Regions from separate parts of the Pseudoalteromonas sp. 5Ae-yellow genome, predicted to be linked through region 1. Evidence: predicted binding sites of a transcription regulator. Region 1 holds the regulator's gene; each other region holds the start of a gene.
What was found. Region 1 encodes sigma-54, which starts transcription at its own class of promoters, with help from an activator protein. Its sites were predicted from a motif close to GTTGGCACGNNNNTNGNNT; they were not measured.

Region 1 (4,221 bases):
ATCGCAAGCAGGACAAAAAATTAATGCCAAAAGTATTACCTACGATATAGAACAACAGCTAATCAGTGCCGAAAAAGATGAAAACTCAACTGACCGCGTTCACACAATTTTAGTACCAATCGAAACTAAAAAAAGTAAAAAAGACGATAAAGGTCAGCCATGAGTACATTAAAAGCAGAGCTATTAGCAAAGAGCTATAAAGGTCGTGAAGTTGTCAAAAACGTTGGCCTTGAAGTAAAAGCTGGCAGTATTGTTGGTTTACTTGGTCCTAACGGCGCAGGTAAAACCACCACGTTTTATATGATTGTGGGACTTGTACCTAGCGACAAAGGTAAAATTTCTATCGATGATAACGATATTACTCTTTTACCTATGCATAGTCGTGCTAGATTAGGCATTGGCTACTTACCACAAGAGTCTTCAATTTTTAGAAAACTGACTGTTTATCAAAACTTAATGGCTATTTTAGAAACACGCAAAGAGTTAAATAAACAAGCCCGAGAAGACACTCTCGATAAATTATTAGATGAATTTAGCATACAACACATTCGTGATAGCCAAGGTATGGCGTTATCGGGTGGCGAACGTCGCCGCGTGGAAATAGCACGTGCGCTGGCAGCCGATCCTAAATTTATATTATTGGATGAACCATTTGCAGGTGTTGACCCGATTTCGGTATTAGATATAAAGAAAATAATAGAACATCTCAAAAATCGTGGGATTGGTGTATTAATTACCGATCATAACGTAAGAGAAACCCTTGATGTTTGTGAAAAAGCCTACATTGTTTCTCATGGGGAGCTGATTGCATCAGGTACTCCAGAACACGTATTAAATGATAAAACAGTACGCGATGTTTACTTAGGCGAGCAATTTAGGCTGTAACATTTACGCCATGTCTTTAAGCATCTGCTAGTATTAATTATAACAACATAAAAGGATTGTTAGAGATACATGAGGCAATCACTACAGCTGCGCATGGGCCAGCAACTTACAATGACTCCACAGCTGCAACAAGCTATTCGTTTGTTGCAACTCAGTACATTGGATCTCCAGCAAGAAATACAAGAAGCTCTCGACAGCAACCCGCTATTAGAGGTTGAAGAACCAGACTATTCCGAAGACGCTGCTGGTAAAAACGAGCAAAAAGCAGATACCGATGACATAACTGTTAGCGCATCGGCCGACGATGCTCCAAGCGAATACGAACAAGATAGTGGTGAAGCACTTGCAAAAGACACGCTAAGTGACGACATGGCTATGGATGTTAGCTGGGATGAGTACATGAGTGCTGCTCCTGCAGCATCATCAGGTCCAATGCCTGAAGACGAGTCAATCTACCAAGGCGCCTCAACAGAGACGCTCCACGAGTACTTAATGTGGCAGTTACAATTAACGCCATTTAGTCCTACCGATGAAGCTATTGCTATTGCGATTGTAGAAGCAGTTGATGATTCAGGTATTTTAACACTAAGCTGCGAAGAGATTTTAGAAAGCTTTAATCAAGAAAACGAAGAAGATAACGAAGTTGAACTTGATGAAATTGAAGCTGTATTAAAGCGCATCCAACTGTTTGATCCTGTCGGTATTGCTGCACGTAGTTTACAAGAGTGTTTATGTATTCAGCTTAACCAGTTTGATAAAGAAACACCTTACATTAATGAAACGAAAATGATTTTAACCGAGCATATTGATTTATTAGCAGCTCGTGACTATCGTACATTAATGAAGAAGACTAAACTCAAAGAAGAAGAGCTTAAAGAAGTAATGACATTAATACATACTCTTAGCCCTAAGCCTGCAGATACTATTGTAAGAGAAGAATCTGAGTATGTTATTCCTGATGTGTCAGTTAAAAAAATTAAAGGCCGCTGGGTTGTTGAGTTAAATCCAGATAGCATGCCTAAAATTCGTGTTAATAGCCAATACGCTGCAATGTCTCGCACTGTAAAATCCAGTGGTGACAGCCAGTTTATTCGCTCACATTTACAAGAAGCTAAATGGTTTATTAAAAGCTTAGAAAGTAGAAACGACACACTATTAAAAGTAACTAATTGTATTGTTAAGCAGCAACAAGGCTTTTTTGAACACGGCCCTGAGGCCATGAAACCAATGGTTTTAAATGATGTTGCTGAAATGGTCGAAATGCACGAATCAACAATTTCGCGCGTAACAACTCAAAAATATATGCATACACCTCGTGGCATATTTGAGCTTAAATACTTTTTCTCAAGCCATGTAAGCACCGAAAATGGGGGTGAATGTTCATCTACAGCAATACGTGCGCTCATCAGAAAATTAATCGCAGCAGAAAACTCAGCAAAACCATTGAGTGATAGCAAAATAGCGGATATATTGGCTGAGCAAGGAATTAAAGTAGCGAGACGTACAATCGCAAAATACCGCGAGTCTCTGGCTATTCCACCGTCAAATCAACGTAAAAGTTTGATTTAAGACGCTAAACAAAGAGGGTAATGCTTATGCAACTAAACTTAACTGGTCGTCACGTAGAATTAACCGATTCACTAAGAGACTATATTAATACCAAATTTGCGAAGCTAGAAAGACACTCTGATCATATTAATAATGTTCATGTCATTCTCGATGTAGAAAAATTAAATCAAAAAGCAGAAGCCACAATACATGTAAGTGGTGCTGAGCTATTTGCCTCTACGGAACATCAAGATATGTATGCCGCCATTGACTCGTTGATCGACAAGCTCGATCGACAAGTGATTAAACACAAAGAGAAGCTTGCTCGACACTAATATGATGAAATTAAGCTCACTTATATGCCAGGACTGCAGCAAAGCTGCGGTCCTTTTTAATAGCAAAAAAAGAATTTTAGAGTTCATTAGCGAACTTGCTCACGACAAACTTCCGTATTTACCGCAACAGGATATCCTTACTGCTTTAATGAGCAGAGAGAAACTGGGTAGTACAGGTATTGGGCGTGGCATTGCCATTCCTCATGGTCGAATGAGCGGTGCAGAAGAGCCTTTAGCTTTAGTACTCGTTAGCGAAACTCCAATAAATTTTGATGCAATAGATAATCGTCCTGTTGATATTTTTGTCGCACTCATCGTACCAGATGGCGATAACCAACAGCACTTAAAGACTCTCGCAACCATTGCTGATAAACTAAACAACAAAGATTTTTGTAAACAGTTACGCTGTGCAAAATCAGATGCTGAGCTTTACCAAGTTATTGTCGATCAATCATAGTTTTATAAAGGGTGTTAAATGGAGTTAATTATCATAAGCGGCCGTTCTGGTTCTGGAAAGTCGGTTGCTTTACGCATTGTAGAAGATTTAGGTTATTATTGCGTAGATAATATTCCAGTTAACTTGCTTCCTTCATTAGTTCGCAGTGTGTCTGATAGCTACGATAAAATTGCTGTTAGCATTGATGTGCGCAACATCCCTAAAGAGCAAGATGAATTTAACGATATTTTTGAATACTTACCAGGCTTTGCAAATCCTACGTTATTTTATTTAGATAGCGACGATCAAACATTAATAAAACGCTTTTCAGAAACACGCAGGTTACACCCACTATCAATTGACTCGCTGCCTCTTGATTTAGCCATCAAAAAAGAAAAAGAATTACTTGATGTATTAATCACCCGCGCCGACTTTATGATAGACACAACTGATTTAAGCGTTCACCAACTTGCAGAATCTATTCGTGAAAAGATTTTAGGTAAAAAAGATAAGCAACTAATTGTCACGTTTGAATCGTTTGGTTTTAAATACGGTATACCAAAAGAAGCAGATTACGTATTTGATGCACGCTTTTTACCAAATCCACATTGGGAACCTGAATTAAAACCTTTAAATGGGTTAGATCAACCCGTTAAAGATTATTTGGCCAATCACAGCATAGTGCAAAAATTCACATGGCAAATTCAGACATTTGTACAAACATGGTTACCGCACTTAGAGCGAAATAACCGCAGTTATTTAACCATTGCTATTGGGTGTACAGGCGGACAACATCGCTCTGTATATTTAGCGCAAACTATCGGTGAAAGTTTTGCAATGACACATCCCAATGTTAAAATTCGCCATCGCGAACAAGAAAAATAATATAGCTGAATAATCACCTGTTCAGCTTAGGTAGAGTAAGTTATGCATTGTGAAGACACTTTTTTAATAAAAAACAAATTAGGATTGCACGCCAGAGCAGCCACCGTGCTTGCCCAATTAGCAGTGCAGTTT
Region 2 (4,221 bases), on a different contig from region 1:
ACGTTCGTTTTCTGTAAGGTGTTTCTTACGGATACGAATGTTTAGTGGAGTAACTTCAACTAGCTCGTCATCATCGATGAACTCAAGCGCTTGCTCAAGTGAGTAGTTAAGGTGCGGAGAAAGCGTTTGCGCTTCATCAGTACCAGATGCACGTACGTTAGTTAACTGCTTGCCTTTAAGGGCGTTAACTGTAAGGTCGTTATCACGGTTATGAATACCGATAACCATACCTTCGTATACTTCAACACCGTGACCGATGAATAAACGGCCGCGCTCTTGTAAGTTGAATAATGCGTTAGTAAGTGCTTTACCAGTTGCGTTTGCAATCATTACGCCGTTCTTACGAACACCGATAGCGCCACCTTTATGAGGACCATAATGATCGAACGTATGGTACATAAGACCAGAACCCGAAGTAAGCGTCATGAAATCAGTTTGGAAACCAATTAAACCACGGCTTGGGATCATGAAGTCTAAACGCATACGGCCTTTGCCATCTGGAGTCATGTTAGTAAGTTCACCTTTACGTAGGCCAACTTGTTCCATAACAGAACCTTGATGCTCTTCTTGACAGTCAATAGTCACTGTTTCAAACGGTTCTTCTAGAACGCCATCTACAGTACGTAAGATAACTTCTGGACGAGAAACTGAAAGCTCGTAACCTTCACGACGCATGTTTTCGATTAAGATACCTAGGTGTAATTCACCACGACCAGAAACACGGAAGCTATCTGGGCTAGCAGTATCTTCAACGCGAAGTGCTACGTTGTGTACTAATTCTTTGTCTAAACGCTCACGGATATTACGTGACGTTACAAACTTACCTTCTTTACCACAGAAAGGTGAGTTATTTACAGAGAATGTCATTGTTACAGTTGGCTCATCAACACTTAGTGGTGGTAATGCTTCAACGTTTCCTGGGAAACAAACTGTATCAGAAATCTTAAGCTCACCAATACCTGTTACAGTTACGATGTTACCAGCGTAAGCTCTATCAGTTTCGATACGCTCAAGACCTAGGTAGCTTTGTACTGCACCAATTTTACCATTACGTGTAGTGCCATCAGCACTGATAATAGTAACTTGTTGGTTAGGAGCAACAGAACCACGTTTTATACGACCAATACCAACTACACCAACATAAGAGTTGTAATCTAGTTGAGAAATTTGCATTTGGAAGTCACCTTCAGGATCTGCATCCGGTGGTGATACTTCTTCAACGATCATCTTGAACATAGGTTCCATGTTGTCTGATGGTTCGTCTAAATCTAGTGTTGCCCAACCGTTGATTGCTGAAGCGTAGATTACTTTAAAGTCTAACTGTTCGTCAGTCGCGCCAAGGTTGTCGAATAAATCAAAGATTTGATCCATAACCCAATCTGGACGAGCGCCTGGCTTATCAATTTTATTGATAACGACGATTGGTTTTAAGCCTTGCGCGAATGCTTTTTGCGTAACGAAACGCGTTTGCGGCATTGGACCTTCTTGAGCATCAACAAGTAATAATACTGAGTCAGCCATCGAAAGTACGCGTTCAACTTCACCACCGAAATCGGCGTGTCCCGGGGTATCTACGATATTGATATGGTAGTCATTCCAAGAAATGGCTGTGTTTTTAGCCAAAATGGTAATACCACGTTCTTTCTCAATGTCGTTTGAGTCCATCACGCGCTCTTCGTTACCGCCGCGTGTTTCTAATGTACCTGATTGCTCAAGTAGTTTGTCAACCAGTGTTGTTTTACCATGGTCAACGTGCGCGATAATCGCTATATTTCTTAACTGTTCGATGCTCATATATTTACTCAGAGAAATTAAATTCTCATTGATCCTGCAAGATCTACGCACTCATCCACGCTTTCGCGAGATGTCCCAGCATAGGATTTAAAAGGGCGCATATTATCCCTCATTAATGACATGGATGAAAGTTTATCCAATATAAATTTCAAAACTTTCTCAATACTTTTACTAAGTATCTGTTTTATATATGACAATTATATGAATTAAATTTCAAATTTTTTTTGAAAAACAGCCTTTTTGGCTATTTTGCTGATCTTTTTGGTACTCTTTTGCATTTAGGTTATGCTATTTCCGAGCGATTAAATTAGCAGCAAATTGTGCCCTGTAAATTTTGCACCAAAAAGGAAAATTTACGCACCAATATAGTGCGTTTGTACATTCCATTTTGATGCAACGATATTTTTTTAATTTATAAACAGCTAGTTATAAAAATGGCACAAAATCAGCTTAGTAAATCCCAAAGCAATTATGCAGCAATAACAAAACCCAATAGTTGGAGGACACATGTCACAATCGGTTTTAGATTTTATTAAAGAAAATGACGTCAAGTTCATTGATTTACGCTTTACTGACACTAAGGGTAAAGAACAACATATATCTATTCCTCATCACCAAGTTGATGAAGACTTTTTTGAAGACGGTAAAATGTTTGACGGTTCTTCAATTGCAGGCTGGAAAGGCATAAACGAATCAGACATGGTATTAATGCCAGTTGCTGAATCAATCAAACTAGACCCTTTCACTGAAGAATCAACATTAATCGTACGTTGTGACGTAGTAGAGCCTTCAACACTTCAAGGTTATGAGCGCGACCCGCGTTCTGTTGCTAAGCGTGCTGAAGATTACATGCGCTCTACAGGTATTGCAGATACAGTTTTATTTGGCCCTGAGCCAGAGTTTTTCGTATTTGACGACGTTAAATACAAATCAGATATGTCTGGTTCTATGTACAAAATTGATTCTAAGCAAGCTGCTTGGAACTCAGATAAAGAATATGCAGATGGCAACACAGGTCACCGTCCAGGTATTAAAGGCGGTTACTTCCCAGTTGCTCCTGTTGATGACTTCCAAGATTGGCGTTCAGCTACGTGTCTAGTTCTAGAAGAAATGGGTCAAGTAGTAGAAGCACATCACCACGAAGTTGCAACAGCAGGTCAAAACGAGATTGCTACTCGCTTTAATACAATGGTATTAAAAGCGGATGAAATCCAAGAAATGAAATATGTTATCCATAACATGGCTCACTTATACGGTAAAACAGCAACGTTTATGCCTAAGCCAGTTGTTGGTGATAACGGTTCTGGTATGCATTGTCACCAGTCACTTGCTAAAGACGGTGTTAACCTTTTTGCTGGCGATAAGTACGGCGGTCTTTCTGAAGATGCACTTTACTACATTGGCGGTATCATTAAGCATGCTAAAGCAATTAACGCTTTTGCAAACGCATCTACTAACTCGTACAAACGTTTAGTACCAGGTTTTGAAGCACCAGTTATGCTTGCGTACTCTGCACGTAACCGTTCTGCATCAATCCGTATCCCAGTGGTTCCATCTGAAAAAGGTCGTCGTATTGAAGTACGCTTCCCGGATCCAACAGCTAACCCATACCTTGCTTTCTCAGCAATGCTTATGGCTGGCCTTGATGGTATCAAAAACAAGATCCACCCTGGCGATGCTATGGATAAAGATTTATACGACTTACCAGCTGAAGAAGCAGCAGAAATTCCAACTGTTGCAGCATCACTTGACGAAGCACTATCTGCACTTAGCGCAGACCGTGAATTCTTAACTCAAGGTGGCGTATTCACTGACGACTTAATCGATGCTTACATCGAACTTAAGTCTAAAGAAGTTGAAAAGCTTAACATGACAACTCACCCAGTTGAGTTTGAAATGTACTACAGCTGTTAATATAAGCTGTAAAAAATATGTGTGTTCTCAAGCCCGCTTTGCGGGCTTTTTTAATGGTAAAATTAGTCAATCTCCACTAAAGTTAAGTTACCGATAAAAATGCAGGGCTGCAGAGTGAATAACAAGATTTTATTACTATTAATTACTTTAGGATTAAGTAATTATGGTTATGCCGGTGAAACAAAAATATACGCTTGGAAAGATAAAAATGGCGTATTAGTGTTCTCTGACACCCCTCATAGAGGTGCTAAAGAGGTAAAGCTTACCAGCCAAGATCTTAATATGCCTGCAACAAATACTGACATTTTTGACGAGCAACCCCAGCCTCAACAAGCGGCCTTTAGTATTGCCATTTCCTCACCTGATCATAACCAGACTATTCGTGAAAATACCGGCACTGTTTATGTTACTAGCCGAATAAAACCGCGCTTTGAAACTGGTTTTACTATACAACTTTTTATTGATGGTAAAGCACACGGCCCTGCCAGTGACAGCTCAACCTTTGCAATAAGG
Region 3 (4,221 bases), on a different contig from region 1:
AAACCAGTAGCAAGTACAGTGCCTGCAAGAACCGTAGTTTTGCTAACGCGTAGACGTTTACTGTTTAACTGAGTGCCTTGACCGCGAGATGCAGTGAAAAGCTCACCACGAATTGGATCATAAATAACAGCTTGGTCTAAACGACCTTTAACTTTAAGTGCGATAGAAACCGCGTAATGAGGGATACCTTTGATGAAGTTAGTTGTTCCATCGATAGGATCTACAATCCATTGGTAATCATCATCCTTGCCTTTATGCTCACCTAGTTCTTCACCAACAATTGAGTGAGTAGGGTAAGACTGTAAAATAGTGTCACGAATTACGGCTTCGGCTTCTTTATCAATGTTAGTTACTAAGTCGTTAGCGCCTTTTTGTTGCACTTCAACTTTTGATAAATCTTCACTTGCGCGAAGTAAAATTTTGCCTGCGTTGCGCGCAGCGCGAACCGCAATGTTTAACATTGGATGCATGGTATTACCTTTGGGTTGTAAAAGAACGTTTATATATTTCAGCCGGCGTATTTTAGCGACTTTTGCCATAAAGTAAACAATAAACCCCAAATACTTGTGTTTGTTTTTTATACAAGATTGAAAAGTTTATATATTTTTAAAAAATAATTATCTGCATTTAAATAAATTAAATTTAAATAACACTTTACCTAAAGTTAACTTGAGGTTTTATCGTACTCCTAACTTAACTGATAGGATAACATTATGTATTTAGAGCACGTAAACTTAGTCGCGAGTGATATAGATAGTATGCTTACATTTTATCGCGCTGTATTTCCACATTGGTCGATTAGAAGTGAGGGCAGAGGCGATTGGCATGGAAAACCAAGACGCTGGGTACACTTTGGGGATGACACGCATTATATTGCGATAAGCGATCATGGTGAGGCTGAAAACAGAAGCTTATCGGGCCATCAAGTTGGTTTTGCACACTTTGCTTATGTAACTAATAATTTAAGCGCAGTAGTAATGCGCTTAAATAAAGCGGGTTTTACTCTAAGTAAGCAAGGTAGTGAGAACCCTTTTAGAAAGAATGTTTATTTTGTTGACCCCGCAGGGTTTGAAGTAGAATTTGTAGAATATTTAAGTGATATCCCGAGTGAGCGAAATAACGATTTATAATAGGTTAACCACCGCAAAGTGCGGTGCTTAACGAGGCTTTATGAACGATTATTTCCAGCGCCAAGTTGTGTTTTTAGCTCATTAGCAAAGCTCATAAATTTTTCTTTAATTGTGCGCTTTATTTTTACTTCGACTGAGCCCATTACTGCCTTTCCTTCAATGTGAATAGTAGGACCTTGGCGTTTGTTAAGCGACACAGATTTATTTTCAAGGCTACTTAAAATACAAAACATTTTAGACACTACATTTACATGCTCTGGTACGTAAATCTCATCACTACCAAAAATACAGTTAACGTGAATAGTTACATTTTGATGCGCAAAAATGGCATCGGTAAAATCTAGCACCACCGATCCCATAAAGTTACTCAAATATATATTCTTTGGCACGACCCACTGACCGCTTCGCTCGTTAGAGCCTAAAATGCTGCGTAATGTAAAATCATCATCACTGTTTTGTTGTGCACTATAATGTGGTGTAAATTGCGATTGTTTTTCTGCTTTATATTGCTGATCAGTATTAAGTGTTAAATCTTCTACTAAGGCTAAAAGAGCTTCGTTATTAAGTGCATCCATCGCGTTATCTAAGCGTCTCTCAAATGCATCAACAGAAATCACCCCATGACTGTAATTATAAATTAATTGATCAATTACTTGTTCGCGTACTTGCTCTATTGGGCGGTCTTCGACTTTTACAGACATGGGGCATTCCTTATTATGTTTGCTATTAATACTGCTTCTGATGTTTATATGCAAAGCACGCACCAAATATAATAATCTTAATTATCAATGGTTTAATTTTTAATGATGTTTTATGTTTTGTTATATTAACGATAGATTAACCAAAAATGCAATTATCTAGTTATTTTCACTATTTGAGAAAGTTTTACCGAGTAGCCTGTAAATAGTTACACAGCTATAGATAGTGCCTTATCCCAGGATTACATCAAGTTATTGAAATATATATATAAATAAAGTTGGCCTAAAGCTCGCATTAGTTAAAGTGTCTTTAATCAAAAGGAGAAAGATTATGAAAACATTTAACAAATCTATTATCGCAGCTCTAGTTCTTGGTACTACGGCTATGGGTGCCCAAGCAAACAGCTGGGAAAACGAAAGTAAAGATGCTTGGATTGATGGTAAGGCAGAAACAGTTCTACTTATGAACACTAATCTAAACAACTTTGACATTAACACTGATGTAAAAAATGGCAAGGTAGTACTTACAGGTAAAGTTAATAGCGAGCTTGATAAAGAGCTAGCAGAAGAACTTGTACTTAGCCTAGATGGCGTATCTGATGTTGAAAACAGCCTTACCGTTGTTAAAAGCATGGACACAAAGGATAGAAGCAAAGACATGATGGACGATGATGATAACGACCTAACGGACGCTAAAATCACCACTGTAATCACAACTCGCTTCCTGTTTGATTCAGAAGTTGGTGGTACAGACATCGATGTTGATACCGACAACGGTATAGTAACTCTGAATGGCTCAGTAGAGTCTGAAGCTGAAAAACAACTAGCAGTTAAAATTGCTAAAAATGCTGAAGATGTTCGTGACGTAGTTGATAAACTATCTATTACTGCTGAATAACACATTATAGTTAAGGCCCACTAACACTGGGCTTTACGCCTTTTTAATGCTTAATTTAAATGGAGTTTAATCATGGATATTATTCGTATAATACTTTCAGTTTTATTGCCGCCATTAGGTGTATTTTTGCAAGTTGGCTTAGGTATGCATTTTTGGTTAAATATTTTATTAACACTGTTAGGTTATTTCCCAGGGTTAATACATGCGATCTACATTATTGCGAAAAAATAATGACAGATTATATATTGTGTAAGCCGACTACTGAGGTTTAGCTAAATAAAAACTTCAGTACTGATCGGCTCACAATATTAGTTTTTAAAGTAAATATTTATTATCAAAATCTAATTTTTAATTTACTCAAACTAAGTGATTTATTTCATGTAACTCACTCCCAACATTCCCTCAGCCACACCTATCGTTTACTTCAATTAAGCTTTCTAACTAACAGTAGTGTTCTGATTCTGTATTGATGCCATTTAGGAAATCTTTAACATTAGTTTATTTATATATCTACAATACGCGATTAATTACTCTATTATTAAGTGGCAATATTACCATCACTTCTAGTGTTATCATTAAACCGAGTTTTTACGCATATTGAGGTAGCTAATTGAATATTCGACTTATACTGTCAGGCGTTGTGTCATTCGTTTTTTATTTTAGTTGGGCCTACTGGGCAAACAGTTCGGCAGATATTGCTAAATCGGTCACGCTTCAAGCTGCATTAGTGCAAGGTTTGTATAGTGGATTTGTAACACTGTTTTTTACCTTTATTTTAGAAAAGGTCGTCAACAAGTATAAGTCTAGTTATGTAACGCTTGCGTTTGTAACTCCAATTATTTGTATGTTTCATTCTAAAACACCACAAAACGTAGCAATACGACAAAGCTTCAATAATGCAATTAACTCTAGCGCCTCGTATTTAGGTAACAAAAAAATAGCAGGTGTACTTTTTTCGCCTATTATTCCGATTACTGTTCAATCGAGCTTAGTGATTATAGTGAATGTAATTAATGAGACACCTAATTTGGCACTTACAGTAGCTCCAAGCATATTTTTTACAGCCTTGTATGCCTACACATATATGTTAGCTTTACTTAAAAAAATAGAGCGTTAAATATAAAAGACTACATGTTGAAGGAAGGTTTTTATAATTTAGTGCAGAGAATATAGTGGAAGATATCTTACGTTTTATGTTTATACCCGCCTAAAAGATTACTATTTAAGCAGTTAGCTTACTGATTATTAAAATAAAGGTTTTTGGTAGTGACAAGCACCTAAAAAGTTTTTATACTGCAGTCCGCTTTAGTCGCTCTGTGACTAAACGCTTCAAAAATTAACTGTCTTGCAGTTATATAAAAGTTGGCCCCTTAGCTCAGTTGGTTAGAGCACACGACTCATAATCGTTAGGTCCCCAGTTCGAGTCTGGGAGGGGCCACCACTTTTACAAACTTTCCAAAAATACCTACTCAAATTATTTAAAGCTACATAAATT
Region 4 (4,221 bases), on a different contig from region 1:
TTTAAATAAAGCCCATTTTGAATAGCAAGCTCAATAAATAATGCGCCTTCAACGCTTGGGAGTATTAAGCTAAAGCGAGCGCGGCTATGGCTTAAGCGTTTAAACGCATTAATTAACTCTTCAAAACTTAGGCCGTCTGTATGGCGTGCGGCATTACGCGCAGCATTATCGCCTTTTAAACTGTGATTAAAATACGGTGGATTAGAGATAACCACGTCAAATTTAACTTCACTACTAAAGCGTTGAATAGTTTGGTGCGTAATACTTATAGTTGGCCACGGACTATTAGCTACATTTTTTAATGCTTGGGTATAGGCGCTTTCGTCAATTTCTACCGCAGTTATATCAAGCTCATTACTGCGCTGCTTACACATTAGTGCTAGTAAGCCGGTGCCGGTGCCTATATCAAGTAATGACTTTGCGCCGCTTAAATTAGCCCATGCACCAAGCAAAATGCCATCGGTAGAAACTTTCATTGCACAGTGGTCGTGTTCAACTTTAAATTGTTTAAATACAAAACCAGACATTTTTTCACCTTTTCATTCACCAAGCGCAGCATAGCGCGTATAATCAGGGTAATTGTCCCTTATTTTAGACACTCTATGCAATTTTCTGAATTTGATCTTGATAACAAGCTACTCGATGCCATTAATAAAATGGGCTACGAGACGCCAACCAGCATTCAACAACAAGCTATTCCTGAAGCACTACAGGGGCGCGACATTTTAGCATCTGCGCCTACTGGTACAGGTAAAACAGCGGCATTTTTAATTCCGGCTATTCAGTACTTACTGGATTTCCCACGTCGTGACCCTGGTTTTGCGCGCGTACTCGTTATGACCCCAACTCGTGAGTTGGCTTATCAAATTCATGAACAATGTGAACTGCTAGCTAAGCGCACACACCTAAAAATTGGTGTAGTAACAGGCGGTATTAACTACGGCACGCATAAAGAAATTTTTGAAAAAAATAACGATATTTTAATCGCCACACCAGGTCGATTAATGGAATACCTAGAAACCGAAAACTTTCATGCTGAACACGTAGAAATGCTTATTATCGATGAAGCAGATCGCATGTTAGATATGGGTTTCAAAAAAGAAATGAGCCGTATTTGTGACGAAGCTAAAAATCGTCGCCAATGTTTTTTATTCTCAGCAACACTTGAAGGTGACAGCGTAGAAAGGTTTGCTGAAAAAACATTAAACGACCCAGCTCTATTAGAAGCCGAATCGTCACGTAAAGAAAAGGCTAAAATTCACCAATGGGTACATTTAGCCGACGATTATCATCACAAACTTGAATTATTAGTTAATACGCTAAAAAATCCTGACGTAACTAAAGCGATTGTGTTTGTTAAAACTCGCGAACGCTTAGAAACATTGATTGGCGAACTTACAACTAATGATGTAAAAGCAGCGTGGTTACGCGGCGAAATGCCACAAGACAAACGTATGAAAGCCATGGAAAACTTCCACAGTGGCAAAACAAGCATATTAGTTGCTACCGACGTAGCTGCACGTGGTATTGACGTATCTGACATCAGCCACGTTATTAACTTTGATATGCCGCGTACTGCCGACGTATATGTACACCGTATTGGTCGTACTGGCCGTGCTGGTAAAAAAGGGATAGCAATATCGCTAGTTGAAGCACACGATATTGGTATTTTATATAAAGTAGAGCGCTACGTTGAACAAAAATTAAAACGCCGTGTAATTAGAGGTGTCGAGCCACAGCATAAAGAAGCGAAGCCACCAGCTAAAAAGCGTAAAGATCCAGTAAAAATGAAAGCCAAGAAAAAGGCTAAGGTTAAAAAGAAAAAGTAACCTAAAACATTTTTATACTAAGCCGGCTTTTGTCGGCTTTTTAATGCAAGCTTTATAGCTCTGTCACTTGTACCTGTTACATATGTAACCCAAGCATGTAACTCATACTCATTTAAATGTAATTTTTGCCCACCTGAATTTCCACTTAATAAAATCCCCTTATATTTCATGGCGTTAATATTGGCACCGAAATTGTAACTACAATAATAACCTAGCCGATGGAATTTCCATTTTGTGGCTGCACTATTCACCGTAATGTAAGGATTAAGTTATGAACCGCTTCAAGTTAACTATCGCTTTAGTATCATTTTGTTGTTTATTTTTATTAGCTTGCGCTACAAAGGTAAGTGCAGCAACCAACATGGCCGTAGTAAGCAGTGTAGCCACTCAACCTAACTTACAACAAGCTATCACCAACACCCTACGAACTAATCCTAACCTAGCGTTAAGTGATATTCGTGTGCAGGTAAAAAATGGTGAAGTAGATTTATATGGTGAAGCACAAACTGGTTTTCAGCGCGCACTAGCTCAAAAGTTTTTAGAAAATATGGATGGCGTAAAAATCATTCGTAACAAAATTAGCGTTATTTAACATGTTAGAATAAAACATAATTATGTTGGAAGTTTGTAATTTACGAGCTCATCGGTTGCAGAGTGTCTCACCAACTCTAATATTTACTTATGCGCGTGCACTATTTGGCACGCGCTTATTTACGTCTTTTATGGTACGTCCCTGTAACATCCTACCGTAGTTATATCTGTATGATTAGCGTCATTAAATCAAAGATTTCTAAATTAATAGAGTAAGTTAAAGACTAAACTTTTGGGCCTCATCATTTAAACCGTTTGCCATCCTAGACAATTCGCTACTTGATTGTGCAATATCCCTAACTGCCTGCTCGGTCTCTGATATACCCATATTTATGACACCTATATTTCGTGATATTTCATCGATGGTGGTTGCCTGCTGTTCAGAGGCGGTTGCAATTTGAACAACCATATCAAATATTTCATCTACTGCTTTGCCTACATTACTATTGATTAAGTTTGCTTTCTTAGCTATTTCCTGAACTTGAGTTGTTTGTCCTACATTGTCTGTCATTGCTTGAACAGCTGCGTTACTGGCACTAACAACAGCTTCAATGATCACTTCAACCTCCATTGTAGACTCTTGCGTAGACTTAGCTAAGCTTCGTACTTCATCAGCAACAACAGCAAAACCACGCCCTTGTTCACCAGCTCTAGCTGCTTCAATTGCTGCGTTCAAAGCAAGTAAATTAGTCTGATCAGCTATCTTTTTAATAACGCCTAATACATTCACTATTTTTTCTGAATTATGCTTCAACTCCGTCACTTCATGTGCTGATTTTTTTGTAGCTTCTCCAAGAGAAACAAGTGCGTTGTAAGTACTATCATTATTTTCAGAGCCTTCTCGAGCCATTCTTTGAATATTTTCACATAATAATGATGCACTAGCAGTTGTACTCGCTATCTCTTTTACTGTTTCAGTCATTTCGGTAGTGGCGGCTGCAACTTGTATAGTTTGTGCTTGCTGCTCGGTAACTGCTAAGCTAGTTTGCTCAGTAACTGAGGCAAGCTCTGTTGCTGTACTGCCTTGCTGAACTGCAACGTTAGATAATTCACCAATCATTTTTCTGAGATTTTCTAACATGGTATGCAATGCAACTTGTAGCATGCCTACCTCATCGTGTGAATTAACTTCGATATTACTGCTAAGATCTCCTGCCGCCACTTTTTTAGCAAAAGTGGAAGCTACAATTATTGGAGTCGCTATTTTTCGAGAAAAGAAAACACCAATAAATACAACAACAATTGCAGCTACTATTATAGAAATCACACTAAAAAGCACAGTCTGATGGACTGGTGCAAATGCTTCTGATTAGTCAATTTCACTTAATATAATCCAGCTAAAATCTCCAATCTTTATACTATCGAAGGCAGAAAGTACGTTATTTCCATTATAATCTTTTATTATTTTAGTACCATGTTGAGCATTTAAAGCTAAATTTACAGCCTCTGTATCAGCACCATTATTTGTTACAGTTCCTGCAAAACTTGCTTTGAGTGAATGTCCTTCTGGGTCAAGATATGAATCAGAACGCATTAGCTTATCTTCTCCAACTAGGTAACTCTCACCAGTTTCTCCCATCCCTTCGCGAACACCCATTATTTGATTAGTCCCTTTGCTCGAAAGCTGTAAAGCAACTATTGTATCGCTACCATCAACAGGTATAGCAATAAACGCAGCGGGTTCTCCATTACTTGGTGCATACGGTTTGTAATCAGCAATACTAAAACTTTTAGATTGTTTAACCTCTTTAATTAAATCTCCTAAATTTGAACTCGCATATTTCCCTTTTAATATGTTTGT

Region 2: a site for sigma-54 is predicted at 2,228-2,246, ahead of glnA (glutamate--ammonia ligase). Genes of this name have one in related genera too.
Region 3: a site for sigma-54 is predicted at 2,106-2,124, ahead of H4J63_RS02775 (BON domain-containing protein). Genes of this name have one in related genera too.
Region 4: a site for sigma-54 is predicted at 2,009-2,027, ahead of H4J63_RS05965 (BON domain-containing protein). Genes of this name have one in related genera too.

Annotation. Positions count from the first base shown of each region.
Region 1 covers NZ_JACGWD010000008.1:10,643-14,863, reverse strand. Annotated here, with positions in the region: gene lptA (lipopolysaccharide transport periplasmic protein LptA) at 1-163, shown strand, start outside; gene lptB (LPS export ABC transporter ATP-binding protein) at 160-885, shown strand; gene H4J63_RS03780 (RNA polymerase factor sigma-54) at 955-2,454, shown strand; gene hpf (ribosome hibernation promoting factor) at 2,481-2,768, shown strand; gene ptsN (PTS IIA-like nitrogen regulatory protein PtsN) at 2,773-3,225, shown strand; gene rapZ (RNase adapter RapZ) at 3,244-4,089, shown strand; gene H4J63_RS03760 (HPr family phosphocarrier protein) at 4,132-4,221, shown strand, end outside.
Region 2 covers NZ_JACGWD010000001.1:89,987-94,207, forward strand. Annotated here, with positions in the region: gene typA (translational GTPase TypA) at 1-1,794, opposite strand, end outside; gene glnA (glutamate--ammonia ligase) at 2,302-3,708, shown strand; gene H4J63_RS00410 (DUF4124 domain-containing protein) at 3,823-4,221, shown strand, end outside.
Region 3 covers NZ_JACGWD010000006.1:391-4,611, reverse strand. Annotated here, with positions in the region: gene suhB (inositol-1-monophosphatase) at 1-470, opposite strand, end outside; gene H4J63_RS02785 (VOC family protein) at 714-1,130, shown strand; gene H4J63_RS02780 (LiaF domain-containing protein) at 1,169-1,831, opposite strand; gene H4J63_RS02775 (BON domain-containing protein) at 2,160-2,726, shown strand; gene H4J63_RS02770 (YqaE/Pmp3 family membrane protein) at 2,799-2,957, shown strand; gene H4J63_RS02765 (hypothetical protein) at 3,337-3,843, shown strand; tRNA gene H4J63_RS02760 (tRNA-Ile) at 4,091-4,167, shown strand.
Region 4 covers NZ_JACGWD010000014.1:25,590-29,810, reverse strand. Annotated here, with positions in the region: gene H4J63_RS05975 (tRNA1(Val) (adenine(37)-N6)-methyltransferase) at 1-527, opposite strand, end outside; gene srmB (ATP-dependent RNA helicase SrmB) at 603-1,829, shown strand; gene H4J63_RS05965 (BON domain-containing protein) at 2,101-2,421, shown strand; gene H4J63_RS20520 (methyl-accepting chemotaxis protein) at 2,638-3,687, opposite strand; gene H4J63_RS20255 (hypothetical protein) at 3,730-4,221, opposite strand, start outside.